2 regions of the Nocardioides kongjuensis genome follow, and region 1 is predicted to be linked to the other one. Evidence: riboswitches for the same ligand, from Rfam matches in the RefSeq annotation. Region 1 holds a riboswitch; the other holds the start of a gene.
What was found. Region 1 has a riboswitch for glycine ahead of gcvT (glycine cleavage system aminomethyltransferase GcvT). Riboswitches for the same ligand answer to the same signal wherever they lie in the genome.

Region 1 (14,304 bases):
CGCGAGTCCCGGAACAGGGCCAGGGTCAGCACGGCGAGGGTGACGCTGCCGACCATGCCCTGGGCGAGCAGCGCCTGACGCTCCGGGGGCAGGTCCTGCAGCACCCCGTGGTCGAGGAGGGTGCCGGTCAGGATCGCCAGGCCGGCGCCCGCCGCGAAGAGCGTGCTGGTGGTGGTCGTGTAGCGCAGCGAGACCCACAGCGCCGGGAGCATCACGGCGAAGGCGGTCGGGTTCCCGGGGTTGACCCAGAACACCCGGACGAACACGAGGACCACCACGCTCGCGCAGGCGACGGTCTCGACGACGCGCGCGGTCGTGAAGTGCGGCCGGCGCCACTGGGCGTCGCGCAGGCGCAGGACGACCACCAGGCCGACGAGAGCGGTGACTCCGTTGCGGACGGCGAACAGGGCGAACGTCTCGAGGAGGTCGTGGTGGCCCTGCTGGGCGAAGAAGGCTGTCGCGAGCGCGGCTGCGCAGACCGTTCCCGCCGCCACGGCGGCCGTCACCCGGCCGAGGTCGGCGGGGTCGCGCAGGACCGCGGGGCGACCGCCGTACCCGAGGGCCGTGGCCGCGACCGCAGCCAGGACGAGGTTCACGCCGGTGAACCAGGCCGACAGGCCGACCGGCGCGCCGGTCGTCAGGTTGACGCCGAAGGTCAGTGCCGCGAGGCCGGACCAGTGGAGCGCCGCCTGCACGCGCGGGAGGTCGCGTGCATGCAGCCCCCACAGGACGGCGACCGCGGCCGCGGGCCACACGAGCGACACCTCGCTGCCGTCGACCCGGCTCGCCCGGCCGGCGAGGATGGCCAGGGCGTACGCCACCGCGAACCCGACCCCGGGCAGCACGGCCCGGAAGACGCGTCGTGCCACGGCTCGTGCTCCCCTCTCATCGACTGCGCTCACGGGGCACATCGGCAGGGGGTACGACGACCGAAGCAGTCTGGTGAGGCCCGTGCGACGAGAGGGACCGGGGTCCTCAGCACTCGATGACGTTGACGGCCAGGCCGCCGCGCGAGGTCTCCTTGTACTTGGTCTTCATGTCGCGACCCGTCTCCCGCATCGTCTTGAGCGCCTTGTCGAGGCTGACCTTGTGCGAGCCGGTGCCGTGGATGGCCAGCCGGGCCGCGTTGATCGCCTTCACCGAGGCGATCGCGTTGCGCTCGATGCACGGGATCTGGACCAGACCGCCGACCGGGTCGCAGGTCAGGCCGAGGTTGTGCTCGATGCCGATCTCGGCGGCGTTCTCGACCTGCTCCGGGGAGCCGCCGAGGACCTCGCACAACGCTCCGGCCGCCATCGCGCAGGCCGAGCCGACCTCGCCCTGGCAGCCCACCTCCGCGCCCGAGATGGAGGCGTTCATCTTGGCGAGGATGCCGATCGCCGCGCCGGTCAGCAGGAACCGGACGATGCCGTCGTCGACCTGCTCCCGGGGCAGGTCCTTGGCGACGAAGCGCACCCAGTAGTGCAGCACCGCCGGCACGATGCCGGCCGCGCCGTTGGTGGGCGCGGTGACGATCCGGCCCCCGGACGCGTTCTGCTCGTTGACGGCCAGCGCGAACAGGTTGACCCAGTCGATGACGTCGAGCGGGTCGTCGCTCCCGGTCGCGCAGAGCGTGGCGTAGAGCTCCGGGGCGCGTCGCGGCACCTTGAGCCCACCGGGCAGGACGCCCTCACGGTGGCAGCCCTCCTCGACGCACGCCGCCATCACCCGCCAGATCTCGAGCAGGCCCTCTCGCACCTGTGCCTCGCTGCGCCAGGTCAGCTCGTTGGCGAGCATGACGTCGGAGACGCTCATCCCGGCCGCCCGGCAGGCAGCGAGCAGCTCGCCGCCGGTCGTGAACGGGTGCGGCAGCACCGTGTCGTCCACGACCACCCGGTCGGCACCCACCTGCGTGTCGTCGACCACGAAGCCGCCGCCCACGGAGTAGTAGGTGCGGGCGCGCAGCTCGGCCCCGTCGGCGTCGTACGCCGTGAACACCATGCCGTTGGGGTGCGCCGGCAGCGACTGGCGCCGGTGCATGACGACGTCGTCGGCCTCGAAGGCGATGACCTGCTCGCCGGCGAGCCGGAGCTGCTCGCGCTCGAGGATGGCCGCCACCCGGGCGTCGTAGGTCGCCGTGTCGGTGGTCGCCGGGTCGTCACCCTCGAGCCCGAGGATGACGGCCTTGACCGAGCCGTGCCCGTGGCCGGTCGCGCCGAGCGAGCCGAACAGCTCGGCCCGCACGCGCGCGACGCGCGGCAGCTCCCCGTCGGCCGCGAGGCCGGCGGCGAAGGTGTGCGCCGCGCGCATCGGGCCGACCGTGTGCGAGGACGACGGCCCGATGCCGATCGAGTAGAGATCGAAGACGCTCAGCGCCATCACTGGCTCCTGAGTTCCATGGCTCGACGGTACAACCGTCCTGCACGGTAGGACGAGCGCACGAGTGGTCCGGAGAGCACGCCGGCGAAGCCGATCTCCTCGGCCTCGGTGGCGAGCTCGACGAACTCCTCGGGCTTGACCCATCGTTCGACGGGGTGGTGCCGCACGCTGGGGCGCAGGTACTGGGTGATGGTGACCAGCTCGCAGCCTGCGTCGTGGAGGTCGCGGAGGGCCTGGGAGACCTCGTCTCGGGTCTCGCCCATGCCGAGGATCAGGTTGGACTTGGTGACCAGTCCGAACGTGCGGGCCTGGGTGAGGACGTCGAGGGAGCGTTCGTAGCGGAACGCGGGGCGGATCCGCTTGAAGATGCGTGGGACGGTCTCGACGTTGTGGGCCAGGACCTCGGGGCGGGACTCGAAGACCTCGGCGAGCAGGGAGGGGTCGCCGTTGAAGTCGGGGACCAGGTTCTCCACGCCGGTGTCGGGGTTGAGGTCGTGGATGGCGCGGACGGTCTCGGCGTAGAGCCAGGCGCCGCCGTCGGGCAGGTCGTCGCGGGCCACGCCGGTGATGGTGGCGTACTTGAGGCCCATGGTCTGCACGGACTCGGCGACGCGTCGGGGTTCGTCGCGGTCGAGGGGTTGGGGCTTGCCGGTGTCGATCTGGCAGAAGTCGCAGCGTCGGGTGCACTGGTCGCCGCCGATGAGGAAGGTGGCTTCCTTGTCCTCCCAGCACTCGAAGATGTTGGGGCAGCCGGCTTCCTCGCACACGGTGTGCAGGCCTTCGGACTGGACCAGCTTCTTCAGGCCGCGGTACTCGGGGCCCATCACCGCCTTGGTGCGGATCCACGAGGGCTTGCGCTCGATCGGGGTCTCCGCGTTGCGGACCTCCAGCCGGAGGAGCTTGCGCCCCTCCGGCACGACGGCCGTCATGCCGAGGCGATCAGTGCGTCGTACGCCGCGGCGTCCATCAGCTCGCCGTTCGCGCTGACCTTGACGACGAACAGCCAGCCCTCGCCGAACGGGTCGCTGTTGACCAGGCTCGGGTCGGCGTCGACGGCCTCGTTGACCTCGACCACCTCGCCGGTGACGGGCGCGTAGAGGTCGCTGACCGACTTGGTCGACTCCAGCTCGCCGCAGGACTCGCCGGCGGTGACGGTGCTGCCGACGGCCGGCAGGTCGACGTAGACGACGTCGCCGAGGGCGTCCGCGGCGTACGCGGTGACGCCGACCTTGGCGTTGTCACCGTCGACGGCGATCCACTCGTGCTCGGCGGTGTACTGGAGGTTGGTGGGGTTGCTCATGGTGTCTCTCCTCGAAGTCGGTGGGGTGTCGCTGGGTCAGCTGTTGCGCTTGTAGAACGGGAGCTCGACGACGTCGGCGTCCTCGAGGGTGCCGCGCAGCGACACCTGGACCCGGGTGCCCGGGGTGGCGAGCGCCGGCGGGACGTAGGCCATCGCGATCGGCTTCTCCAGCGTGGGGGAGGGCGATCCGCTGGTGACCACGCCGACCTCGGCGCCGGTGGCCGGGTCGACGACCGGGTAGCCCGCACGCGGCGAGCGGCGACCGGTGGAGACCAGGCCGACGAGCGTGCGCCGCGGGCCCTCCTCCTTGCGCTGGGCGAGCGCCGCCTGGCCGACGAAGCCCTCGGGCTTGTCGAGCACGACGATGCGGCCCAGGTTGGCCTCGTACGGCGTGGTGTCGCGGTCCAGCTCGTGGCCGTAGAGCGGCATCCCGGCCTCCAGGCGCAGGGTGTCGCGGCAGGCGAGGCCGGCGGGGACCAGGCCGTGGGACTCGCCGGCCGTGCTGAGCGCGTCCCAGACGGCGGCGGCGTCGCCGGGCCTGCAGTAGACCTCGAACCCGTCCTCGCCGGTGTAGCCGGTGCGGGCGAGCAGCACGTCGATGCCGGCGACCGTGCCCGCGTCGATGGCGTAGTACTTCAGCGACGGGACGTCGAGCTCGGTCAGACCGGCGAGGATCTCCGCCGACGCGGGGCCCTGGACCGCGATCAGCGCCCAGTCGGTCGAGGTGTCGGTGACGGTGACGTCGTAGCCCTCGGCGCGGGCGACCAGCTCGGGCGCGACGACGGCGACGTTGCTGGCGTTCGCGACGACGAGGTAGTGCTCCTCGGCGAGGCGGTAGACGACGAGGTCGTCGATGATGCCGCCGTCCTCGGCGCAGATCATCGAGTAGCGCGCGCGGCCGACGCCGATCGCGGACGGGCGGCCGACCAGGGCGTGGTCGAGCGCGGCGCCGGCACCGGGGCCGACCAGCTCGACCTCGCCCATGTGGGTCAGGTCGAACAGACCGGCCGTCGTGCGCACGGCGCGGTGCTCGGCGGTCTCCGAGCCGTAGCGGACCGGCATCTGCCAGCCGGCGAAGTCGGTGAACGACGCGCCGAGGGCGGCATGCACGTCGTGCAGCGGCGTGAGCCGCGGGGTCGCTGAAGGTGTGGTCATCGGGAGGCTTCCTCGTGAAGAGCGCAGCGGTACGCCGCGCTCGTGGCTGGGTTGCCTCCCCGCTCTGTCATCGCTACCTGAGAGCTTCACCGCCCGGTCGGGCGGCTTGCACCGTGGGTGCGGGCCGGTGGGTCCGGTCCGACTTTCCAGAGTTCGCCTCGTCCCGGCGGTCAGGGGGCCTGAGAGATTCTTGGGGAGATTTGCTCCTTCGGCGCCCGTCCTCGTGGGACTGGGACTCTCCCGCCGGGGTTCGAACGGCGCGATGTTGAGTTGTGACGCGCATCATGGCGCAGGGTGAGCATACGGCATCCGCCGGCCGGCGCCCGTACCATCGGGCGGTGCCTCGCCCCGACTCCGACGAGCAGCTGACCGGGATCGACCCGGAGGAGCTCGCCATCACCCTCAAGGTCCTCCGCCAGGTCCCGCTGCTCGACCCCGAGCACGACGACGTGCGCACCATGAAGCGCGCCGCGTCGTACATGTACAAGCTGATCAAGAAGCAGCGGCGGGCCGAGATCCGGATGGAGCGGCAGCGGCACGACCAGGACATCATCGAGAGGACGGCGACCGGGTCGCCGATGCGGATCGACGACGAGACCGCCGGCATCCCGCTGGTCTCCACCGCGCAGGGTGCCTTCGCCGGTGAGCTGCTCACCGCGCGCGGGTGCTACATCTGCAAGGAGGACTTCACCCTCGTCGACGCGTTCTACCACTGGCTGTGCCCGCGCTGTGCCGCGATGAGCCACGCCAAGCGCGACCAGCGCACCGACCTCACCGGCAAGCGTGCGCTGCTGACCGGCGGTCGCGCCAAGATCGGCATGTACATCGCGCTGCGCCTGCTCCGCGACGGTGCGCACACCACGATCACGACCCGCTTCCCCAAGGACGCCGTACGCCGCTTCGCCGCGATGGAGGACTCCGCCGACTGGCTGCACCGGCTCAAGGTCGTCGGCATCGACCTGCGCGACCCCACCCAGGTCATCTCGCTCACCGACGACGTCGCCGCCGACGGACCGCTCGACATCATCATCAACAACGCCTGCCAGACCGTACGACGCCTGCCGGGCGCGTACACGCACCTGATCGACGGCGAGAACACCGCGCTGCCCTCCGCCGAGTCGCTCGGTGTCGCGGCGCTCCCGGAGATGGTCACCTTCGACCGGATCTCCGAGGCGCACCCCGCCGCCATCGCCGGTGCCCTGTCCTCGACGGCGGTCGCGCACCACGACGGGGAGTCGGCCGAGGCCGCGCTCGCGGCCCACAACGCGGCCTCGATGACCGCGCTCGCGCTCAAGGCGGGCGGCGCCTCGCTGGAGGCGCACCTGGCCGGGACCGCGATCGATGCCGGCGGCCTGATCCCCGACATCCAGGACAACAACTCCTGGACCCAGGTGCTCGACGAGGTCGACCCGCTCGAGCTGCTCGAGGTGCAGTTCTGCAACTCGATCGCGCCGTTCCTGATCAACTCGCGACTGCGCCCCGCGCTGCGTGCCGCCGTGCAGAACGGCGCCCGCCGTGCCTACATCGTCAACGTCTCGGCGATGGAGGGGCAGTTCTCCCGCCGCTACAAGGGCGCCGGGCACCCGCACACCAACATGGCCAAGGCCGCGCTCAACATGATGACCCGGACGTCGTCGGGCGAGATGTTCGAGACCGACAAGATCTTGATGACGGCCGTCGACACCGGGTGGATCACCGACGAGCGGCCGCACCACGAGAAGCTGCGGATCGCGGCCGAGGGCTGGCACGCCCCGCTCGACCTCGTCGACGGCGCGGCGCGGGTCTACGACCCGATCGTGCGCGGCGAGGCGGGCGAGGACCTGTACGGATGCTTCGTGAAGGACTACGAGCCCTCACCCTGGTGAGCCATTGAGTACGGTCCGATCGGTCCTGTCATCACCTTTTTGTGGTACGGACGTGCATCCGCGCGAACTTTGGCCGAAGGTAAAGGCATGCGTCGCCTGCTGTCGTTGATGACCGTCCTCGCCGTCTCGCTCGGTGTGCTGTCCGCGCTGTCCCCGGCGAGCGCCGCCGGCCGTCCGGCCGCGCCCTGGGTCTCGGGACAGACCGTGACGGGCGGCTCCGTCACCGTGAGCCTCGACTGGGACTACGCCGGTCCGGGCAGGTACGAGGTCCTCGTGTCGACCGCCGGGCCCGACGTGTACCCCGGTGACGCGGTGCAGAAGCGGGTGCCGGCCAGCCCCACCCACGCCGACGTGCCGGGGCTGGTGCCCGGGACGACCTACTGCTACGCGGTGACGCTCGAGGGCAACGGCGGCGAGCGCAGCTGCAAGGTGACCCCGCCGGCCTCGCGGGCCGTCGTACCGACCGCGACGTCGACCACGGCCGCCACCTTCAACCTGCGCTGCGGCTCGAAGTCGAACTGCAACAGCGGCTGGAAGTGGAAGAAGCGGCAGAAGCAGGTCGTCGCCGACATCGACCGGATGAACGCCGACATCATGGTGTTCGTCGAGGGCCACGTCGCCCACAAGTACGGCAAGAAGAAGCTCTGGATCGGCAAGGCCATGGCGCAGCGCGGGTACACGCTGGCCTGCCTGACCCAGAAGGGCAAGAAGCGCCGGCTCTACAGCCAGACCCTCTACGTGCGCGCCGGTGTGTACGACGTGGTCGACGCCAAGCACAACAGCACGGGCAGCCGCTTCAAGAGGTTCGGCGACCGCGACCACGGGTTCTGCCAGGCGCTCCTCCAGCACCGGGCCAGCGGCAAGCAGGTCGCCGTCGCCGCGATCCACCTCCGCGACGGCAAGGCGGACGGCACGCGCCAGCAGGAGACCGCCTACGTGGTCAACCGGGTCACCAGCGCCTTCCCCGGCCGGCCGACCGTCGTGCTCGGCGACTTCAACTCGCACCGCGGCCTCGACCGGCGCGGTCAGACCGACACGCCGCGCATGGTCATGGAGGGCGCCGGCTTCGCCGACGCCAGCGACATCGCCGCGCACCTGACCTACCCGTTCCTCAACTCCGCGCACGCGTTCAAGACCGACCCGCCGCGCTCGAGCACCTGGCCGACCCACGTCGACCGGATCTTCGTCTCGCCGGGCATCACCGTGCCGAGCTGGGAGAACATCGCGGTCCTGGCCGGCGGCCGGTACGCCACCCCGATGGCCTCCGACCACAACCCGATCAAGGCGACGCTGTACATCCCCTGACCTGAGTTCCTAGGGTCGGGGCATGGCCGAGGAGATCCCCGCGATCGCGACCGACGTCCCGCCGAGCGGCCCGGGCTGTGCCGAGTGCACCGCCGTCGAGGGCTGGTGGGTCCACCTGCGGCGCTGCGCCGCGTGCGGGCACGTCGGGTGCTGCGACAGCTCGCCCGCCCAGCACGCCTCCGCGCACTTCCGCGAGAGCGGGCACCCGATCGTGCAGTCCTACGAGCCGGGTGAGGACTGGTTCTGGGACTACGCCAGCGAGGACTACTACGCCGGGCCGGAGCTGGCGGCCCCCACCAGCCACCCCGACGACCAGCCCGCACCCGGACCGCGGGACCGGGTGCCGGGGAACTGGCGCGAGCTCATCCACTGATCAGGCGAGCGTGACCTCGACCGGCACCGCGTTGCGGAGCGTGTGACCCACCGGTGAGCTGGCGAGCACCGCGGTGTGCAGCGCCTCCAGCTCCTCGCGGGACGAGGGGGAGTCGAGGGTGACGCTCGCGCGGATCGCGCCGAACCCGGCATGCCCCTCGGCCAGGCCGAGGAAGACGTGGAGGTCGAGGTCGCCCTGCAGGTCGATGCGCAGGTCGCGGATCTCGATGCCGGCGACGGTGGCGTTTGCGGCGTACCCGACCGCGAGGCAGTTGCCGAGGGCGCCGAGCAGCTGCTCGACGGGATTGGGGGCGGTGTCGCCGCCGCCGAGTGCCGGCGGCTCGTCGGAGCGGGTCGGGGCGAAGCCGCGCACCGAGGCGTGCGACGCGAAGGCGCCGTCCCAGGTGACGTGGGCAGCCCAGGTGGTCGCGGCCCTGGTCGGGTCGTCCTGGACCGCGCGGACCAGGCCGGTGACGGCCTCGAGGTCGACGTCGTTGAGGCGGGAGCTGGTGGAGGTGGTGGTCATGGATCAAATATGAGTGAAACGCTCATATTTGACGAGGGGCGGGGCGAGGTCGTGGCGGGGTGGCCGGGAACGCCTTGCACCGGCCGGTGCCGCTGCGAGGACCGTGCGTCAGCCTCGACGACCCGCCGCGGCCCTGAGCGTCGCTGCGACGACCGTGCGGGTCTCGGCCGGGTCGATGACGTCGTCGATCTCGAACACCCGCGCCGCGTTGAGGGCGCTGGCATGGGTGCGCAGCTCGGCGGTGTGCCGCGCGACCGTCGCCTCGCGCTCGTCCTCGGGCAGCGCGGCGAGCTCACGTGCCATCGCCAGGCGCACGGCGCCCTCCAGGCCCATCGGGCCGAGGTGGGCGTCCGGCCAGGCCACCGTGAGCAGCGGGCGGTGGGTGCTGCCGCCGAGCATGGCCTGGGCGCCGAGCCCGTAGCCACGGCGCAGCACGACGCCGACCAAGGGCACGCTCAGCCGGGCGCCGGCGCTGACCATCCGTGCGGCCTGCCGGACCAGGCCGGTCCGCTCCGCCTCCGGGCCGACCATGAAGCCGGGGGTGTCGACGAGCGAGACGACCGGCAGGCCCCAGCGCTCGCACAGCTCGAGGAAGTCGGCGGCCTTCGCGGACGCGTCCGCGGTCAGTGCGCCGGCCAGGTGGGTGGACTGGTTGGCGACGATGCCGAGCGGGATGCCCTCGACCCGGGCGAACGCGGTGACCAGCTCCGGCGCCCACGCCTCGCGCAGCCAGGTCACGCTGTCGACGTCGGCGAGCGCCTCGACGACCGGGCGCACGTCGAAGGCCTCGCGGTCGTTGGCCGGCAGCATCGCGCGCAGCGTGGTCTGGTCCTCGGCCGCGCCCGAGCCGGTCGGGCCGTCGAGGTAGCCCAGCAGCCGTCGTACGACGGCGACGGCCTCCTCCTCGTCGTCGACCACCACGTCGATCACGCCGTTGGCGGCCTGCTCGTCGACCGGGCCGATCTCCTCGGCGGCGTACTGTCCGAGTCCGCCGCCCGCGATCATCGCCGGCCCGGCCATGCCGAGGTTCGCGTCGGGCGTGGCGACCCGCAGGTCCGCGCACCCGGCGAGCACCGCGTTGCCGGCGAAGCAGCGGCCGGACACGACCGCGATCCGCGGGACGACGCCCTCCAGCTCGCCCCAGAGCGCGAACGAGCCCACGTCGAGCGCGGAGACGATCGGCAGGTCGACGTCGCCCGGCCGCCCGCCACCGCCCTCGGTGAAGAACACCGTCGGCAGGCCCATCCGGCCGATCAGCTCGATCAGCCGGTCCGACTTGCGGTGCCCGCGCATGCCCTGGGTGCCGGCCATGACGAGGTAGTCGTAGGACAGCACCGCGGCCGGTCGTCCGTCGATCGTGGCAGTGCCGCCGACGATGCCGTCCGCGGGCGCCTCGACGACGAGCTCGGCCAGCGGCCGGCGCTGCTCCTGCGCGGCGGTGATGAAGCGCCCGTACTCCACGAACGAGCCGGCGTCGACGAGGTCGGCGATGTTCTCGCGAGCGGTACGACGACCGCGGGCGTGCCACCGGGCGACCTTCTCGGGACGGGCCTCGTCGGTGGTGAGGAAGCGGCGGGCGAGCAGCTCGGTGAGGCCCTGCGCGGGCGCGTCATCAGGTGCGTCGGTCACCCGGCCATCATGGCGCAGTGGGTCCGCCGTCACCGTGGCGGTGCACGACCTTCCACCCACCCGGCTCCCGGCGGTACACCTGCGTCACGCGCAGCACGTAGCTGCGCTCCTCGCCGTCCATGAGCGTCGTGGTGTGCTCGCGGTGGACGGTGTAGGCGAGGTCGCCGCTGACGTCGGCCGCGAGCACCTCGACGTCGGCGGCGACACTGCCGCCGAAGGTCTCGGCCAGGGTCTCGAAGACCGCGCGCACCGCCTCGGGCCCGGTGGCGTCGTACCAGGCGCCGAAGAGGGTGACCGGCGCGCGGTGCGACCAGGTGCCGTCGCGGGGTGCCGCGTCGCCGCCGTGGAGGGCGGTCTCGGCCGCGCGCCACGTCGTGCCGAACCAGTCGAGGAACTCCGCGCGCTCGTCCATGTCTGCAGGAGACGCCCGGACGCCCACGGTGTCAACGGGGGACCGAGGCCGGGTCCCCGGTGAGCACCCGCAGCGCGAGCGCGGTCGTCGACTCCATGTCGAGGTGGCCGACCACGCGCTCGACCCGCGCGATGTCGAGGGGGAGCAGCCCGGGGGTGCCCGGGACGTCGGGGGTGAGGCCGAGGTCGAGGTCGGTGCGGCCGGCCATCATCCGCAGGTTGAACTCGTAGGTGTCCCGGGCCCCCGGCGCCGAGAGCCGCTTGAGCACGCTCGCGCCGGTACGACGAGCGCCGGTCTCCTCCGCCCACGCGTCCAGCGCCGCGACCACCGAGCGGCCCTCGTCGTGCTCGATGTCGGCCCAGATCTCACGCATCGAGCCGATGTGGGAGAGCAGGTAGGCGGCGGTCTTCTCGCCGATCCCGGGCACCCCGGGCAGGTTGTCGCTGGCATCGCCGCGCACCGCGGCGAACTCGAGGTAGCGCTCCGCCGGGACGCCGTACATCGAGCGCAGGTGGGCGGAGGTCAGCAGGGGAGAGCCGTTGATGCCGCCGTTGATCAGCCGGAGCACCCGCGTGTGGTCGCTGATGTGGGCGAACGAGTCGCGGTCGGAGGTGATGATCACGCAGTCCCAGCCGTTCTCGCCGGCCCAGGTCGCGGCCGAGGCGTTGACGTCGTCGGCCTCCAGGCCCGGCGGCGTCAGGGTGGCCATGCCCAGGGCGTCGAGCAGCGCCCCGGCCCGGTCCAGCTGGTCGACGAGGTCCGGGTCCTTCTCGGCCCGGCCCGCCTTGTAGTCGGGGTAGGCGTCGCGCCGCTCGGACGCGACCCGGTCGTCGAGCCCGAAGATCACGGCGTCCGGCGCGAACTGGTCGATCGACTCGATGATCTGGCGCAGCATGCCGTGCAGCGCCCAGGCCGGCCGGCCGCCGCGGTCGCGGTGCCGCGTGTGGGCGCGTGCGTGGTGGTTGCGGTGCAGCAGCGACGGTGCGTCGACGGCGAGCAACAGCCTGCGGGTGCGGTCCGGGACGGGGTTCATGGCGATCCGGTCGATCCTAGGCGGCTACGAGCCCTTGTTGAGCGGCGAGTCCTTGCGCGCCACCATGTCGAACCGCTCCTCGGGCGTCAGCGCCCGGAACGGCTCGAGCATCTCCAGGCCGTAGCCGCTGACCTCGACCGCGTCGTGGGCGGGGACGACGGAGTGGACCACGCGGTCGTCGTACAGGTGCAGGAGGGTGAACGCCTGGTGCGCGTCGACCCCCGAGAGCAGCCGACCGTCGGGGGCGAGCTCGGAGGTGTAGCAGCTCGCGGAGGCGACCGACACGGGGACGCCGGCGAAGGTCGAGTAGCACGTGAAGTGGAAGTGGCCGCCGAGGATCCCGCGCACGTCGGAGCCGGCGACCACCTCGGCCAGGCGCGGCTGGTCGTGCAGCTCGATCAGCTCGGCCAGGCGCAGCATCGGCACCGGGATCGGCGGGTGGTGCAGCGCGAGCAGCGTGCCCTGGGGTGCGGGGTCGTCGAGCACGTCGGCGAGCCAGGCGAGCTGGTCGTCGGACAGCTCCCCGTGGTGCCAGCCCGGGACGCTGGTGTCGAGCGCGACGATCCGCAGCCCCGCGACGTCGTGCACCCGGTCCTGCGGCTCCTCGCTGTCGACACCGAACAGGGCGCGGCTGTAGGCGCCGCGGTCGTCGTGGTTGCCCATCACCCACACCACCTCGGCGCCGAGGTCGGCCGCTGCGGGCTCGACGACCTCCCGCAGCCGCCGGTACGCCGCCGGCTCGCCCCTGTCGGCCAGGTCGCCGGTGAACACCAGGGCCTGCGGCGGTGTGGGCAGCCGGCGGAGCCGGGTGAGCGCGCGCTCGAGGTGCGCGGCGGTGTCGACGACGCCGTACTGCAGGCCGTCGGCGAGCAGGTGCGGATCGCTCAGGTGGGCGACGACGTGGGTCGGGTCGGGGTACTGGCCGAGGGGCTCCACAGGCAGGAGCGTAGGTCTTCACGCATCGGGCGGCCCGACCCGCTACGCTTCGAACATGCGTTCGGCTCGAGGTGGCGTGGCGGCCCAGGAGTGCCTGCCTCTCGACCTGCCGCCGCCGGTGCCGCCCGCACCCCGCGAGCGGCCGGCCCAGGTGCGCGCCGACGGCGAGGACGTCCGGATCAGGCTGCGCAACGATGCGCTCGCCTCCCACGGCTGGCCGGCCGGGACCGAGCTGCTGGTCTCGACCGACCGCCGCCCGCGCCGCGGGGAAGTGGCGCTGGTCCGGGAGGGCGGCCGGCTGAGGATCGGGGTGCTCGAGATCCAGTTCGGGCGCTCGGCCCTGCGCACCGACCACGGCTCGACGCTGCTCGGCTCGTCGGCCCGGATGGTGGGGGTGGTGACCGTGGCCGGTGCACCGCTCGCGGGGATGCCGGCCGTCGTCCCCCGGACGTGAGGCAGGCTGGGGCCATGAGCCCCGACCTGCTGCTGGCCCGGCGCGACCTCGCGTTCCTGCTCCACGAGTGGCTCGACGTGGCGTCGCTGTGCTCGCGGGAGCGGTACGCCGAGCACAGCCGCGAGACCTTCGACGCGGTCCTCGACCTGTCCGCCGAGCTGGCCGCCGAGCACTTCGCGCCCCACAACGCGCTCAGCGACGCCCACGAGCCGCAGTTCGACGGCGAGACGGTGACGATCGTGCCCGAGGTCGGCGCGGCGGTGCGGGCCTTCGCGCAGGCCGGGCTGGTGTCGGCGGCGATGGACGAGTCGGTCGGCGGCGGCCAGCTGCCGCACGTCGTCCAGCAGGCCTGCTTCGCCTGGTTCCAGGCGGCCAACGTGTCGACGTCGGGCTACTCGATGCTGACGATGGCCAACGCCAACCTGCTGCTCGCCCACGCCTCGCCCGAGCAGGTCGCCCGGTTCGTGCCGCCGATGCTCGACGGACGCTGGTTCGGGACCATGTGCCTCTCCGAGCCGCAGGCCGGCTCGTCGCTCGCCGACGTCGCGACCCGCGCCGTGCGGCAGGCCGACGGCACCTTCCGCCTGTTCGGCAACAAGATGTGGATCTCGGGCGGCGACCACGAGCTGGGGGAGAACATCGTCCACCTCGTCCTCGCCCGGGCCGAGGGCGCGCCCCCGGGGGTGAAGGGACTCTCGCTGTTCGCGACGCCGAAGTACGTCGTCGACGCCTCCGGCGAGAGGGGAGAGCGCAACGACGTCTCCCTGGCCGGGCTCAACCACAAGATGGGCTTCCGCGGCACCGTCAACACGGTGCTCAACTTCGGCGAGGGCCGGCACCTCCCGGGTGGCGCGCCGGGCGCCGTCGGCGAGCTCGTCGGCGAGGAGGGCCGCGGCCTCGCGGTCATGTTCCACATGATGAACGAGGCCCGGATCGGGGTGGGCGCGGGCGCGGTCGCC
Region 2 (14,304 bases), 540 kb from region 1:
CGGTTCCGCAGCGAGCGGGCCGACACGTTCGTCGACGTGAAGCCACGGGCGCTGCACGCCGCGCGGCTCGACGGTCACCCGCTCGACGTCGAGCAGCTGGCGGACGGCAGGATCGCGCTGGACCTGGCCGCCGGCGAGCACGAGCTGGTCGTCGACGCGACGATGGCCTTCCGCAACGACGGCGAGGGCCTGCACCGCTCGGTCGACCCGGTCGACGGCAAGGCCTACGTCTACGGGATGTCCTTCATGGACGCGGCCCCGTCGGTGTTCGCGTGCTTCGACCAGCCCGACCTCAAGGCGCCCTACTCCGTGCGGGTGACCGCGCCGTCCGACTGGCTGGTGGTCGGCAACGCGCCGGCCGCCGAGACCGGTGGTGACGGCACGACGAAGCGGTGGGAGCTCGGGCCGACGCAGCCGCTGGCGACGTACTTCGTCACCGTCGTGGCCGGGCCCTACCACCTGATCCGCGACGAGCACGACGGCATCCCGCTCGGCCTGAGCTCGCGGCAGAGCCTCGCCGCGACGCTCGACCGCGAGGCCGACGAGCTGCTGACCCTGACCCGGCAGTCGTTCGACGAGCTGCACCGGCTCTTCGGCATCCGGTACCCCTTCGGCGACTACCACCAGGCGTTCGTGCCCGAGTTCAACGCCGGTGCGATGGAGAACCCGGGCTGCATCACGCTGCGTGACCCGCTCCTCTTCGAAGGTGCCAGCACCCGCGCCGACCGCAGCTTCCGGGCCAACATCATCGCCCACGAGATGGCGCACCAGTGGTTCGGCAACATCGTCACGCCGAAGTGGTGGGACGACCTGTGGCTCAACGAGTCGTTCGCCGAGTACATGGGACTGCGCGTGATCACCGACGCCACGGAGTACGCCGACGGCCCCCTGCACGACTCCTACGCCCGCCGCACGTGGGGCATCACCGCCGACCAGCGTCCGACGACGCACCCCGTCGCCGGCAATGCCGCGCCCGACGCCCTCTCGGCGCTGCAGAACTTCGACGGCATCTCCTACGCGCGTGGCTCGAACGTGCTGCGCCAGCTCGCCCGCCGCCTCGGCGACGACGCCTTCCTCGGTGGCGTGCGCGATCACTTCGAGCTGCACCGGTTCGGCAACGCGACGATGCACGACCTGTTCGCGAGCTGGGAGCGGGCTGCCGGCGGCGCCAGCCTCGACGGCTTCATCAAGGACTGGCTGCTCACGCCGGGCGCTGACCGGCTCGACCTCGACCGCGGGGCCGGGGTGGTCCGTCGTACCTCCCCCGCGGCCCACCCCGCCGACCGCCGCCACGACCTCGTCGTCGCCACCCACGGTGCGGACGGCTGGACCCAGCGGCCGCTCGTGGTCGACGGCCCGGCCACGCCGCTCGAGGCCGGCGACGCGCCCGTGCTCCTCGACGCCACCGAGTCGACCTGGGCGGTCAGCCCGCCCGACGCGCTGACCATGGCGGCGCTGCCGACACTGGCGCCGGCGATGACCGACCCGCAGCTGCGCGCGACCATGTGGAACAGCGTCCGGTTGGGCCTGTTCGAAGGTGCGCTCACCCCCGCCCAGGTCGCCGACCTGCTCGCGACCGCACCTCCCGTCGAGGACACCTCCGACGGCGCCCGGAACCTGCTGCCGTGGGTGCTGGAGACCGTGCTGCCGCTCGCACCGGCCGGGACCACGGAGCGGTTCCACGCCGCCGTCCGACGGGCGGCCGAGGCCGCGGACGTGGGCTCCGAGCTGCAGCTGTCGGCCTTCCGGGCGACGGTGCTCTCGGCGGCGGACGCCGACGAGCTGGAGCGCTGGGCGGCGGGCGAGGACCTGCCCGAGGGGATCGTCGCCGACAACGACCTGCGCTGGAAGGCCCGCCGCCGGCTCGCCGAGCTCGGGGCCACCGACCGGGCGGCGCTGGACGCGGCGCTCGAGGCGGAGCGCAGCGGCACGACCACCGTGCACCACGCTCGGGCCGTGTCCTCGCTGCCGACCCTCGAGGCCAAGCAGTTCGCCTGGGCGCGGGCGATCGGTGAGGTGTCGGTCCCCAACTACGAGGTCAAGGCGGCCGGAAACGGGCTGTGGCAGGCCGGCCAGCGCGAGATCACCGCGCCCTTCGCCACCGCCTACTTCGAGCAGCTCGACACGATCATGGGTGCCCACCAGGGCTGGGTGCAGGGCGAGGTCGTCGAGGCCTACTTCCCCATCACCCACCTCGACGACGCCACCGAGGCCGCCGCCGTCGCCGCGCTCGAGCGCGACCTGCCGGGCGCCGTACGACGCCGGCTGACCGACCGGCTCGACGAGCTGCGCCGACGGCGGGCCGTGCTGTGACCGGCGTCAAGGCCCGGCGGCCGGGGCCGACCACGCGGGTGCGGGTCGAGGAGCACCGCGGCGACGACGTACGTCGGCCGGAGGACCGGGTGCTCACCGAGGAGCCGCTCGAGATCCGGCTGGCGTGGCCGGGTGCCCCGGCACGACGGGTGTGGACGACGCTGCGGACCCCCGGCAACGACTTCGAGCTGGCCGCCGGTTGGGTGCACCACGAGGGTCTCGGCCGTCCGGCCGGCGTCGCGTACTGCACCGACGTCGAGCTGCGGCCCGAGCAGGAGTTCAACGTCGTCACCGTCACCCTCGACGCGGTGCCGTCGCGGGTCCCGAGCCAGCTCGACGCACTCAGCGCCGGGTCGGCAGCCTGCGGGGTGTGTGGGACCGACGAGGTCGACGAGGTGCTCTCCCGTCGCCCCTCGCTGCCCTGGTCGGGCCCCCTCCCCTCCCCCGAGCTGGTGCGCCGGCTGCCCGACCTGATGCGGCCGCACCAGCAGCTCTTCGAGCGCACCGGCAGCGCCCACGCGGCGGGGCTCTTCGACGCGGAGGGCGGGCTGGTCGCCGTACGGGAGGACGTGGGACGGCACAACGCCGTCGACAAGGTCGTCGGCTCACGGGTCCTGGCCGGGGCACCGTCGGCCGAGTCCGTGCTGGTCATCAGCGGCCGCGCCGGTTTCGAGCTGGTCCAGAAGGCGGTCGCCAGCGGGATCGGCGCGCTCGTCGCGGTCGGCGCCCCGACCGGTCTGTCGGTGCGGCTGGCCGCGGCCGGTGGGCTCGCGCTGTACGGCTGGACGAAGGGCGACCGGACGGTCCGGTACGCCTGATCCGCAGGCGCCCGGCGTGGCCCGAGGAGTTCTGTCGGGCCCTCCTGTTTGACTGCACCCATGGCCATCCTCCTCGCTCTCCTCGTCGGTCTCCTGCTCGGTGCGGGGGTCGGCTGGATGGTGCGCCAGTCGCTCCTGCCGGCCACCGTGGAGGTCGCCCCGGGCGAGGCTCCCGAGGTCGTCGCGGCGCGCCACGAGGCGGAGCTCGCCGACCTGCGCCACGAGGTCGAGCGCGTGCGACTCGAGGGCGAGTCCCGCACCGCCGCCGTCCTGGCCGAGGAGGCTGCGGCCCGGGCCGCCGTCCAGGCCGAGCTGACCGGCGCCCTGGCCACCGTCGACGAGCTGCGTGACGCCGTCGACGACGCCCGCGCCCGGTACCGCACGCTGGTGGAGCAGCAGCGCCAGGCCCAGCAGGAGCGCGAGCGGGGCGAGTCCGGCCAGACCCAGGTCCTCAAGACGCTCACGCCCGTCGTCGAGCACCTCCGCTCGATGCAGCAGAAGGTCGACGAGCTCGAGAAGGCGCGGGTCCGCCAGCACACCGAGCTCGCGACCCAGATCCAGCACACCCAGCGCTCGGTTGAGGACTCCCGCAAGGCGGCCGACACACTGGCCTCGGTCCTCAAGAACAACGCGGTGCGCGGCGCGTGGGGCGAGACCCAGCTGCGCACCCTGGTCGAGACGGCCGGCCTGCTCAACCGCGTCGACTTCGAGCTCCAGCACTCCGTCGAGGCCGACTCGGGAGCCCGCCGGCCCGACATGGTGATCAACCTGCCCGGCGGCAAGCAGATGGCGATCGACGCCAAGGTCCCCTACAACGCGTTCATGGACGCCCAGCGCGAGGGCCTCGAGCCCGAGGTGCGTCAGCGCCTGCTCGAGGACCACGCCCGCAAGGTCCGCGGCCACGTCGACACCCTCTCCCAGAAGGGGTACTGGACCGGTCTGGCGATCAGTCCGGAGTTCACCGTCGCGTTCATCCCCAACGAGCAGCTCCTCAACGCCGCCCTCGAGGTCGACCCCTCGCTGATGGAGCACGCCTTCAAGCAAGGCATCGTGCTCGCCACCCCCACCAACCTGTGGGGCATGCTCAAGACGGTCGCCTTCACCTGGAAGCAGGAGGCGCTCACCGAGGACGCACAGGTCCTCTTCGAGCTCGGCCAGGTCCTCTACCGCCGCATCCTCAAGCTCTCCGAGCACGTCGACAAGCTCGGCCGCTCGATCCAGCGCAGCGTGAAGGACTACAACAGCTTCACCGGCTCCCTCGAGCGCTCCGTCCTCCCCGCCGCCCGCAAGCTCAACGCCGCGGACCCGATCGCCACGATCCCGGCGCCGACCGAGATCGAGGAGACGCCCAAGGCCCTCACCTCGAGCGAGTTCTCCGCGCTCGCCGACCTCGAGCGCGAGGAGCTCACATTCGACTTCGACCTCGCGGTCGACGCCGAGATCGTGGACGACAAGCAGGCAGGCTGAGTCTCGCGGCTGGGCCCGCGGCCCGTACCGAGGTGGTCCGGTCCGGCACGGGTGGCTGGGTTCACTCGCCCTGAGGACGCCAGTCGGGTCTGGGCGCCGAGACAGGCCACGATTGGGCAGAGACCGCATGGAAATGGCCGGAATCGTTGCGGTTTGGGACCAAACCGCAACCACGGAGCGTACGGTCCCGGCCGGCTGACCCAGACCGTTCAGCAGGCCGACCGCCCACACCGATCAGCTCACCGATTGGGCAGAGACCGCACTGAAATCGCCGGAATCGTTGCGGTTTGGGACCAAACCGCAACCACGGAGCGTACGGGCCCGACCGGCTGACCCAGACCGTTCAGCAGTCCGACCCCCACACCGATCAGCTCACCGATTGGGCAGAGACCGCACGGAAATGGCCCGAATCGTTGCGGTTTGGGACCAAACCGCAACGATTCCGGCGCCTGCTCAGACGGCGCCGCGCGGCTCCACCCCACCGGACAGGTCGACGGTGCGGCGGGTGTTGGCGAGCGAGGTGACGGTGGCGGTGCCGATGACGCCGGTGGCGTCGAAGACCTCGGCCGTGCCGACGGCGATGCCGTCCGACGCGACGTGGTCGGCTGCGCGCAGGCCCAGCCGGACGCTGTCGGGCCGGCGGCACAGGGCCAGGTCGATGTCGGTGTTGATGTGCTCGACGCCGCGACTCCCCCAGTTCGTGACCATGCTCGTGGCGTCCGCGATCGACGCGACGGCCTGGAACGGGGTGCACTCCTCGCCGAGGACGATCGGTACGGCGGTCTGCCAGGTCTGGTGGCGGCCGCCGTTCTGGTGGTCGCCGAAGTTGTCCGACCACGGCGCGGCACTGGCGAACCAGGGGACGTGGTGCTCGCCGGGCGTGGGCAGCTGGTCGGCGGGCGGCGGAGTGGGTCGCTCCCCCGGGGCGGCCCAGACCTCGCCGGCGGCGTTGCCCGAGGGGGCGAGGAAGGTTGCGCCGGCGCGGGCGACGACCTCGCCCTCCTGCTCGACGGTGGCGTCGAGCAGCACGAGGCGCGGGCCCTCGCGGACGATCCGGGCGGACGCGGTGGTGGTGATCATGCGTGCCGGCCGGAACAGGTCGACGTGGTAGCGCGCGGGAACCAGGTCGGTGCGGCCGGCTACGCCGACGGCATGCTCGAGCGCTCGGGCGAGCAGACCGCTGACCGCGACGCCGTGCATCTGGTCGTCGCGCCACAGGCTCTGCGCGAGCGGCAGCGGGTCGAAGCCGGCGGCGGACTGCTGGAACCAGGCAAACTGGAACGTGTTCTCGTTCACGGGAGCATCATGCCCCACGTCGTCCGGAGCCCTCAGCGCCGGGCCATGATCCAGGCCCCGGCGGAAGCGGGGCGCGCTGGGACGACACCGCACCTTGGAGGCGTCACCAGAGCAACGTCCATCCTCCCAAGCAGGAGTGAACCGGGGACGTCGCGAATCTACACGCGAGCGTCGCCTACGCCCGGGGAGCCGGACCACCCGGGATCGGTGCCTGCGGGTCGTACGGCGTGCGGGTCCAGATGAAGGTCGCGCACTCGAGGTGCCCGACGGTCCCGTCGGCGCGCCGCCGCAGGTGCAGGGTCTCGCCGCGGTGGTAGCCGTCGGTGCCGAGGAAGCCGTCACCCTCGGGGCGGAAGCGCTCCTCGAGCTCACCGGTGCGCAGGTCGTGGACCTGCAGCTCGCCGTCGCGCCACTCGATGCCGAAGCCGGTGTTGCCCCAGTACCAGACGCCCAGCACCTCGGCGACCCGGTCCGGGACCGCCCCGGGTGACGGACGCCAGAGCGCCACCGGCCCCGACGGGTTGCCGGGACCTGCGGCCAGGAACCGTCCCGGCACCTGGTCGGCACGCAGCCCCGTGGTGGCGTCGGTGAGCGCGACGACGGCGTCGCGGGTCGACCGGTCGACGAAGAGGGAGGCCATGAAGCCCGGCATCGAGCCGGTGTGACCGACGAGGGTGCGGCCGTCGACGGAGAGCACCCGCAGCCCGAGGCCGTACGCCTCAGCGGGCGTGGCACGCTCGGCCATCTCCGCCAGGGTCGCGGGAGCGAGGACGTCCGGGTGCCCGGTGGCGAGGAAGTCCGCCCAGCGCAGCAGGTCGCCGACGGTGCTCCACAGCTGCCCCGCCGGCGCCATCGCACGGGTGTCGGAGTGAGGCTCGGCCCAGAGCGTGTGGGCGAAGTGGTCGACGCTGCGACCCGGCGCGTGGTCGGCCGGTGGGTGGTACGACGTGGCGCCCATCCCGAGCGGTGCGAGCAGCCGCTGCTGCACGACCTCCCACCACGATGCACCGCGCAGCCGGGCGACCGCCTCGCCGAGGAGTGCGAAGCCGAGGTTGGAGTAGTGGTAGCCCTCCCCCGCCGCCGCGACCCGGCCGGACCCGTCGTTGGCGGCGAGCAGCTCGTCGACGGTGCCGCCGTCGACCCGCTCCCACCACGCACCGGCGGGCTCGCTCTGCAGGCCCGCGGTGTGGGCGAGCAGGTCGTGCACCGTCGCGTCCGCGTAGCCCGTCGGCACGAACCGCCCGATCGGGTCGTCGAGAGCGAGCCGCCCCTCGTCGCGCAGCTGCATCACGAGCACGGCGGTCAGGGTCTTGGTGATCGACCCGATCCGGTACGACGACGCGCTGGTCACCTCCCGGTCCGGCAGGACGCTCACGCAGCCCTGCCAGACCGGCGTGCCGCCGCGGGCGACCGCCGCCGAGACCGACGGCAGCCGACCCGCGGCCTGCAGCGACGCCAGCGCGTCGTCGTAGGACGTCACCGACGGATCACTCGGCGTAGGCGTCCAACGGCGGGCAGGCGCACACGAGGTTGCGGTCGCCGTACGCCTGGTCGATGCGCGCCACCGGCGGCCAGTACTTGTCGGGCGAGATGCCGGCCGGGAAGACGGCGACCTCGCGGGAGTAGGAGCGGTCCCACTCGCCGACGAGCGTACGGGCGGTGTGCGGGGCGTGGTGCAGCGGCGACGCGTCGACGGCCCACTCACCGGCGGCGACGCGGTCGATCTCGCCCTTGATGGCGATCATCGCGTCGCAGAACCGGTCCAGCTCGGCCAGGTCCTCGGACTCGGTCGGCTCGACCATCAGCGTGCCCGCGACCGGGAACGACATGGTCGGGGCGTGGAAGCCGTAGTCGATGAGCCGCTTCGCGACGTCGTCGACCGAGACACCGGTCGCCGCGGTGATCGGGCGCAGGTCGAGGATGCACTCGTGGGCGACCAGGCCGGACTCGCCGCGGTAGAGCACCGGGAAGTGCTCGCCCAGGCGGGCGGCGACGTAGTTGGCCGAGAGCACCGCGACGGCGGTGGCGCGGGTCAGGCCCTCGCCGCCCATCATCCGGATGTAGGCCCAGGAGATGGGCAGGATGCCGGCCGAGCCGAACGGAGCCGCGCTGATCGCGCCGGTGCCCTCGCGCCGGTCCGCGTCGGGGTGCAGCGGGTGGGTGGGCAGGTACGGCGCCAGGTGCGCGCGCACCGCGACCGGGCCGACGCCCGGGCCGCCGCCGCCGTGCGGGATGCAGAACGTCTTGTGCAGGTTGAGGTGCGAGACGTCGCCGCCGAACTTGCCGGGAGCGGCGTACCCGAGCAGCGCGTTGAAGTTCGCGCCGTCGATGTAGACCTGGCCGCCGTGCTCGTGGACCAGGTCGCACAGCTCGGTGATGGTCTCCTCGTAGACGCCGTGCGTCGAGGGGTAGGTGACCATGATCGCGGCGAGGGTCTCGGAGTGCTGCTCGCACTTGGCGCGCAGGTCGGCGAGGTCGACGGTGCCGTCGTCGTTGGCCTTGACCACGACGACCTTCATGCCGGCCATCACGGCCGAGGCCGGGTTGGTGCCGTGCGCGGAGGACGGGATCAGGCACACGTCCCGCTGTCCTTGACCGTTGGCCCGGTGGTAGTTGCGGATCGCCAGCATGCCGGCGTACTCGCCCTGGGCACCCGCGTTGGGCTGGATGGAGACCCGGTCGTAGCCGGTGACCTCGGCGAGCCAGCCCTCGAGCTGGTCGATCAGCTGGCGGTAGCCGTCGGCGTCGGCGGCCGGCACGAAGGGGTGCAGGTTGGCGAAGCCGGCCAGCGAGATGGGCTCCATCTCGGTGGTCGCGTTGAGCTTCATCGTGCAGGAGCCGAGCGGGATCATGCCGCGGTCGAGCGCGTAGTCGCGGTTCGAGAGCCGCGCGAGGTAGCGCAGCATGGAGGTCTCGTTGTGGTGGGTGTTGAACACCGGGTGGGTGAGGAACTCGGTGGTCCGCTCGAGGTCCTCGGGCAGCCCCGCGTCGCCCTCGGCCGACACCTCGGTGACGCCGAAGGCGCCGAGGACGGCGGCCAGCGTGGTCTCGCGGGCGGTCTCGCCGAAGGAGACACCGACCGTGTCGGCGTCGACGAGGCGCAGGTGGATCGACGCCTCGCGAGCGGCGGCGACGACGGCCTCGGCGCGGCCGGGCACCCGGACGTTGAGGGTGTCGAAGAAGGTCTCGTTGACGACCTCGACGCCGGCGGCCGCGAGGGATGCGGCGGCGCGCCGGGCCAGGCCGTGGATGTCGCCGGCGATCGCCCGCAGCCCGTCCGGACCGTGGTAGACGGCGTACATGCCCGCCGTGACGGCGAGCAGCACCTGCGCGGTGCAGATGTTGGACGTCGCCTTGTCCCGGCGGATGTGCTGCTCACGGGTCTGCAGCGCGAGCCGGTAGGCGAGGTGGCCCTCGGCGTCGACGGAGACACCGACCAGGCGGCCGGGCAGCTGGCGCTCGAGGCCCTCGCGCACGGCCATGAAGCCGGCGTGCGGGCCGCCGTAGAACAGCGGTACGCCGAAGCGCTGGGCCGAGCCGACGACGACGTCGGCCCCGAGCGCGCCGGGCGCCTCGAGCAGCGTCAGCGCGAGCAGGTCGGCAGCGACGACGGCCAGGCCGCCGTGCTCGTGGACGGCGTCGATGACCGGCTTGATGTCGGCCACGCGGCCCGACGCGCCGGGGTACTGGATGAGGACGCCGGAGACCGGGCCCTCGGGCAGGCCGTCGGTCAGGTCGGCGACGAGGATCTCGATGCCGAGGCCCTCGCAGCGGGTCGCGACGACGTCGATGGTCTGCGGCAGCGCGTCGGCGTCGATGACGAACGGACCGGCGGCCTTGCGGTTGGCACGGTGGGCCAGCGCGACCGCCTCGGCCGCGGCAGTGCCCTCGTCGAGCAGCGAGGAGCCGGCGGTGTGCAGGCCGGCGAGGTCGGCGACCATGGTCTGGAAGTTGATCAGCGCCTCGAGCCGGCCCTGAGAGATCTCCGGCTGGTACGGCGTGTAGGCGGTGTACCAGCTCGGGTCCTCGAGCACGTTGCGACGGATCACCGCCGGGGTGACGGTGGCGTGGTAGCCGAGACCGATCATCGACTCGCCGGGAACGTTGGTGCCGGCGAGTGCGCGGAGCTCGGCGGCCGCCGTCTCCTCGTCGACCCCGGCCGGCAGACCCAGCGGGTCGGTGGAGCGGATCGACTTCGGGACGGCGGCGTCCATCAGGGCGTCGAGCGATGCGTGGCCGAGGCGGTCGAGCATGGTCTCGACCTGGGCGTCGTCCGGGCCGATGTGACGGTTGACGAAGGGTGCGCTCATGAGCAGAGGTGCTCCTCGGGTCGGGGTCGATGAAATGAATCGAGCCCTCCCCCTCTGTCGGCGCGTCACTGCGCCTTCAGAGTTGCCTGCTCCGCACGGTCCTGGCGCCTGAGAGGTTCCGGGGAGGGATTGCCCCTTCGGCGCAGGCACGGGGCCTGACTCTCCCGTGCAGCATCAACAGCAGGAACAGCCTACAGGTACGACGCCTGTACGGCCGTCCTCGTCCGTTCGGTCGTCAGCCGACGTGGCGCGCAGCGCGGCGCGCGGCCAGCTCGTCGCCGGCGACCGGGCCGGTCTGCTCCGCGACGTTGGCGTGCTCGCTCGGGAGCTCGGCCAGCGTGCCCTCGATCTCGCGCCACACGCCGCCGATGGCGATGCCGAACACGCCCTGGCCGCCCTGCAGCAGGTCGATGACCTCGTCGTTGCTGGTGCACTCGTAGACCGAGGCGCCGTCGCTCATCAAGGTGACCTGGGTCAGGTCGTCGGTGCCACGCTCGCGCAGGTGGCTGACCGCGGTGCGGATGTTCTGCAGCGAGATCCCGGCGTCGAGGAGCCGCTTGATGATCTTGAGGATCAAGATGTCGCGGAAGCTGTAGAGACGCTGCGAGCCGGAGCCCTTGGCGCCGCGCACGCTCGGCTCGATCAGGCCGGTGCGGGCCCAGTAGTCGAGCTGGCGGTAGGTGATGCCGGCGGCGTTGCACGCGGTCGGGCCGCGGTAGCCGAGGTCGCTGGGCAGCGGCGAGACGTCGTCGGTGAACAGGAGGCCCTGCTCCTCCGCGGCAGCAGTCGCCGCGGTCACGTCCTGACCGACCTTCTCGGGCTGCTGCTCGTTCACGGAACCTCCAGGTCGCGGCGCTTCAGGCAAGGGGGATTGCACTGCTGTCATTTCGACTCCCTCAAGGTACGTCCGCGGCGTCGGGCCGGTCAAAGACGTCGCCGGGCGTGTCGCCGAAAACCCTCAACCTGAGCCTGAGGTTGACAGCTGACCCCCCTCGGGATCCGGGGCTCAACCCTCGGCGCCGAAGTCCTCGGGCGAGACGTGGTCGAGGAACTCGCGGAAGGCCTCGACCTCGTCCTCCTCCTCGGCGGGCGCGGCCAGACCGGCCTCGGCGAGGACCTCCTCGGAGCAGTAGATCGTCGTACCGGTGCGCAGGGCGAGCGCGATCGAGTCGGAGGGACGCGCACTCACCTCGACACCGGAGGCGAAGACCAGGGTCGCGTAGAAGACGCCCTCGCGGACGTCGGTGATCCGCACCTCGCTGAGCTCGTTGCCGGTCGCGGTGAGCACGTCGCGCATCAGGTCGTGGGTCAGTGGTCGCGGAGGGACGACGCCCTGCTGGGCGAAGGCGATGGCGGTGGCCTCGACCGCGCCGATCCAGATCGGCAGGTAGCGGTCCCCCGCGACCTCCCGGAGCAGCACGATCGGCTGGTTGGAGGGCATCTCCACCCGGACACCCATCACGTCGACCTCGCGCATGCGTCCAGCCTACTGCGTCGATCGAGCCGCTCAGATGCGGCGCAGGCCCGCCTTGACCAGAGTCGCGTGGAGGCGCACCGAGAGGGCGGCGATCTCGCTGACCGCCTCCTCCGCCCGGGCGCTCGCACCGGCGTCGCGCCCCTTGCGCGGGGTCACGACCTGCTGGATCAGCCCGACCTCGCGGTCGGCCGCGGTGCGGAAGGCGCGCAGGTGACGCGGCTCGATGCCGTAGTCGGCCAGCTCGCGTGCGGTCTGCGCGATCACCAGGGCGTCGGTGTCGTAGTGCCCGGTCGGCGAGGGGCTGATGAGGGCGAACGACTCGAGCTGGCCCAGGAGGTCCTCGTCGATCTCGGCCACCTTGATCAGCTCCTTGCGCGAGAGCCGCAACCGGTCGGTACGGCGGAACGACTCGGGCGCCGGCAGCCCGTCGGCACCCAGCGCGACGGTCGGCACGGTCGGCACGACGGGCTCGGGCTCGGGCGGGGTCAGCCCGCGGTCGATGGCGTCGAGGTGCTCGCCGATGACCTTGAGCGGCAGGTAGTGGTCGCGCTGCATCCGCAGGATGTAGCGCAGCCGCTCGATGTCGGCCTCGGAGAACTTGCGGTAGCCGGCCGGCGTGCGCTCCGGCTTCACCAGCCCCTCCGACTCGAGGAAGCGGATCTTGGGGATGCTGATGTCCTCGAAGTCGGCGCGCAGCCGATCGAGCACCTGGCCGATGTTGAGCCGCGGCTCCCGCTCGCCCCGAGCGACGGCAGCGGTCATGCTCAGGCGCTCTCGTGGCCTGCGAAGAAGACCAGGCGGTACTTGCCGACCTGGACCTCGTCGCTGTCCTTGAGCTGGACCTTCTCGATCCGGTCCCGGTTGACGTAGGTGCCGTTGAGGCTGCCCGCGTCCTCCACGGTGAACGTGTCGCCGTCGCGGCGGAACACGGCGTGGCGGCGCGAGACCGTGACGTCGTCGAGGAAGATCCCGCTCTCCGGGTGACGGCCGGCCGTGACCTCGTCGGCGTCGAGCAGGAACCGGCTGCCCGAGCCCGGCCCCTTCTGGACGACGAGCAGGGCGTGGCCGACCGGCAGGGCGTCGACCGCCGCTGCGTCGACGGGGCTCAGGGCGCGGTCGGAGGTCTCGACGCCCGCGCCGGCGCTCGCTCCGCCACCGAACTGGATCGTCGCGGTGGCGTCGGTCAGGGGCGCCGGCTCCGGCGCCACCAGGCGGGTCCCGCACTGCGAGCAGAAGCGGGCGTCATCGGGGTTCTGCCGACCACAGGCGGTGCAGAACGGCATCAGTTGCTCCTCACGGTGGGTCTCTTACGAACCTACCGGATCAGTTGTCGAGCTGGGCCTCGTACGCCGCAGCGTCGAGAAGTCCGTCGAGGTCGCCGGCGTCCGCGGGGACGACCTCGAAGAGCCAGCCGGCGCCGTAGGGATCGGTGTTGACCAGCTCGGGCGTGGCGTCGAGCGCCTCGTTGACGGCGACGACCTCACCGGTGACCGGGGCGTAGACGTCGCTGACCGACTTGGTCGACTCGAGCTCGCCGCACGAGTCGCCGGCCGTGACGGTCGCGCCGACCTCGGGGAGCGAGACGTAGACGATGTCGCCGAGGGCGTCCTGGGCGTAGTCGGTGATCCCGACCCGCACCGAGCCGGCACTCTCGCCGGGCTGCCGCAGCCACTCGTGCTCGACGGTGTACTTCAGGTCCGCGGGGTTCGTCATGGCCCGAAGGCTACTGCCCCTGGTCCGGAACGGCATACGAAGGCCGGTCGCGTCGCACGACGGATTCGATGTCGACCGTGCGCAGCTGCTGGACGCTGACCGTGGCGCCGTCCTCCTCGAGCTGCTTCTTGGGTCCCAGGGCGAAGGTCATCGCGTTGGCGAGCGCACCCGGCTCACCGATCGCGACGATGCTGTAGGGCGCCTCGATCCGCTCGCCGTCGACGACGAAACCGCCGTCGGCCTCGGTGAACGACGTCTGCGCCACGACCCGCACCTTGCCGTTGATCTCGATCGCCTCAGCACCGACGGTGCGCAGCTCCTGGACGGTGTCGAGCAGGGAGCCGAGGCGCACCCGGCCGTCCTCCTCCTTGATGGTGACGCGCAGGCCCGGGCCGGTGACGGGCACCAGGCCGGCCAGGATGTTGAGGTCGTCGACCTCGGCATCGGCCTGATCGATCGCGGTCTGCCGCTTCGACGAGTCGTCGCGCAGGCCGCCGGCGACCTTGTCGAGCCGGTCGATCTCGGTCTCGGTCCGCTGGCGGGCACCGGCCAGGCCGTCGAGCAGGTCGATCAGCTCCTGCTGGCGGAGCCCGGCGTAGGTGTCGTCGGTGTCGGCGGTGCGCACCTGCGTGACCGCACCGAAGCCCAGGAGCGCGAGCAGTCCTGCGGCGACGAGCTGCTTGCGCGAGGGTCGCAGCAGGGCCGCCTTGAGCCGGTCGACGGGGCTCTGCTCGGGCGCCTCCGGGTCGAGCTCAGGCATGGAAGATGTGCCTGCGGATGGCGGCGACGTTGGTGAAGATGCGGATCCCGAGGACGACGACGACGCCGGTCGTGAGCTGGCCGCCGACGCCGAGGCGGTCGCCGAGGTAGACGATCCCGGCTGCGATCACCACGTTGCTGAGGAACGAGA

Region 2: linked by a shared signal. The riboswitch ahead of gcvP (aminomethyl-transferring glycine dehydrogenase) and the one ahead of gcvT (glycine cleavage system aminomethyltransferase GcvT) in region 1 are both predicted to bind glycine.

Annotation. Positions count from the first base shown of each region.
Region 1 is NZ_JACCBF010000001.1:792,600-806,903, forward strand. Features, by position in the region: gene BJ958_RS28935 (diguanylate cyclase domain-containing protein) at 1-869, opposite strand, end outside; gene BJ958_RS03755 (L-serine ammonia-lyase) at 976-2,358, opposite strand; gene lipA (lipoyl synthase) at 2,358-3,287, opposite strand; gene gcvH (glycine cleavage system protein GcvH) at 3,284-3,658, opposite strand; gene gcvT (glycine cleavage system aminomethyltransferase GcvT) at 3,695-4,813, opposite strand; glycine riboswitch at 4,868-4,970, opposite strand; glycine riboswitch at 4,971-5,066, opposite strand; gene BJ958_RS03775 (SDR family NAD(P)-dependent oxidoreductase) at 5,152-6,678, shown strand; gene BJ958_RS03780 (endonuclease/exonuclease/phosphatase family protein) at 6,766-7,983, shown strand; gene BJ958_RS03785 (UBP-type zinc finger domain-containing protein) at 8,006-8,356, shown strand; gene BJ958_RS03790 (OsmC family protein) at 8,357-8,881, opposite strand; gene BJ958_RS03795 (carboxyl transferase domain-containing protein) at 8,990-10,510, opposite strand; gene BJ958_RS03800 (nuclear transport factor 2 family protein) at 10,518-10,922, opposite strand; gene BJ958_RS03805 (5'-3' exonuclease) at 10,954-11,955, opposite strand; gene BJ958_RS03810 (metallophosphoesterase) at 11,980-12,891, opposite strand; gene BJ958_RS03815 (hypothetical protein) at 12,947-13,345, shown strand; gene BJ958_RS03820 (acyl-CoA dehydrogenase) at 13,360-14,304, shown strand, end outside.
Region 2 is NZ_JACCBF010000001.1:1,333,722-1,348,025, reverse strand. Features, by position in the region: gene pepN (aminopeptidase N) at 1-2,313, shown strand, start outside; gene BJ958_RS06385 (formate dehydrogenase accessory sulfurtransferase FdhD) at 2,310-3,131, shown strand; gene BJ958_RS06380 (DNA recombination protein RmuC) at 3,192-4,598, shown strand; gene BJ958_RS06375 (thioesterase family protein) at 5,052-5,894, opposite strand; gene BJ958_RS06370 (serine hydrolase) at 6,070-7,374, opposite strand; gene gcvP (aminomethyl-transferring glycine dehydrogenase) at 7,382-10,204, opposite strand; glycine riboswitch at 10,291-10,381, opposite strand; gene BJ958_RS06360 (MerR family transcriptional regulator) at 10,440-11,090, opposite strand; gene BJ958_RS06355 (bifunctional nuclease family protein) at 11,211-11,681, opposite strand; gene ftsR (transcriptional regulator FtsR) at 11,712-12,443, opposite strand; gene BJ958_RS06345 (FHA domain-containing protein) at 12,446-12,964, opposite strand; gene gcvH (glycine cleavage system protein GcvH) at 13,005-13,394, opposite strand; gene BJ958_RS06335 (DUF881 domain-containing protein) at 13,405-14,154, opposite strand; gene BJ958_RS06330 (DUF1290 domain-containing protein) at 14,147-14,304, opposite strand, start outside.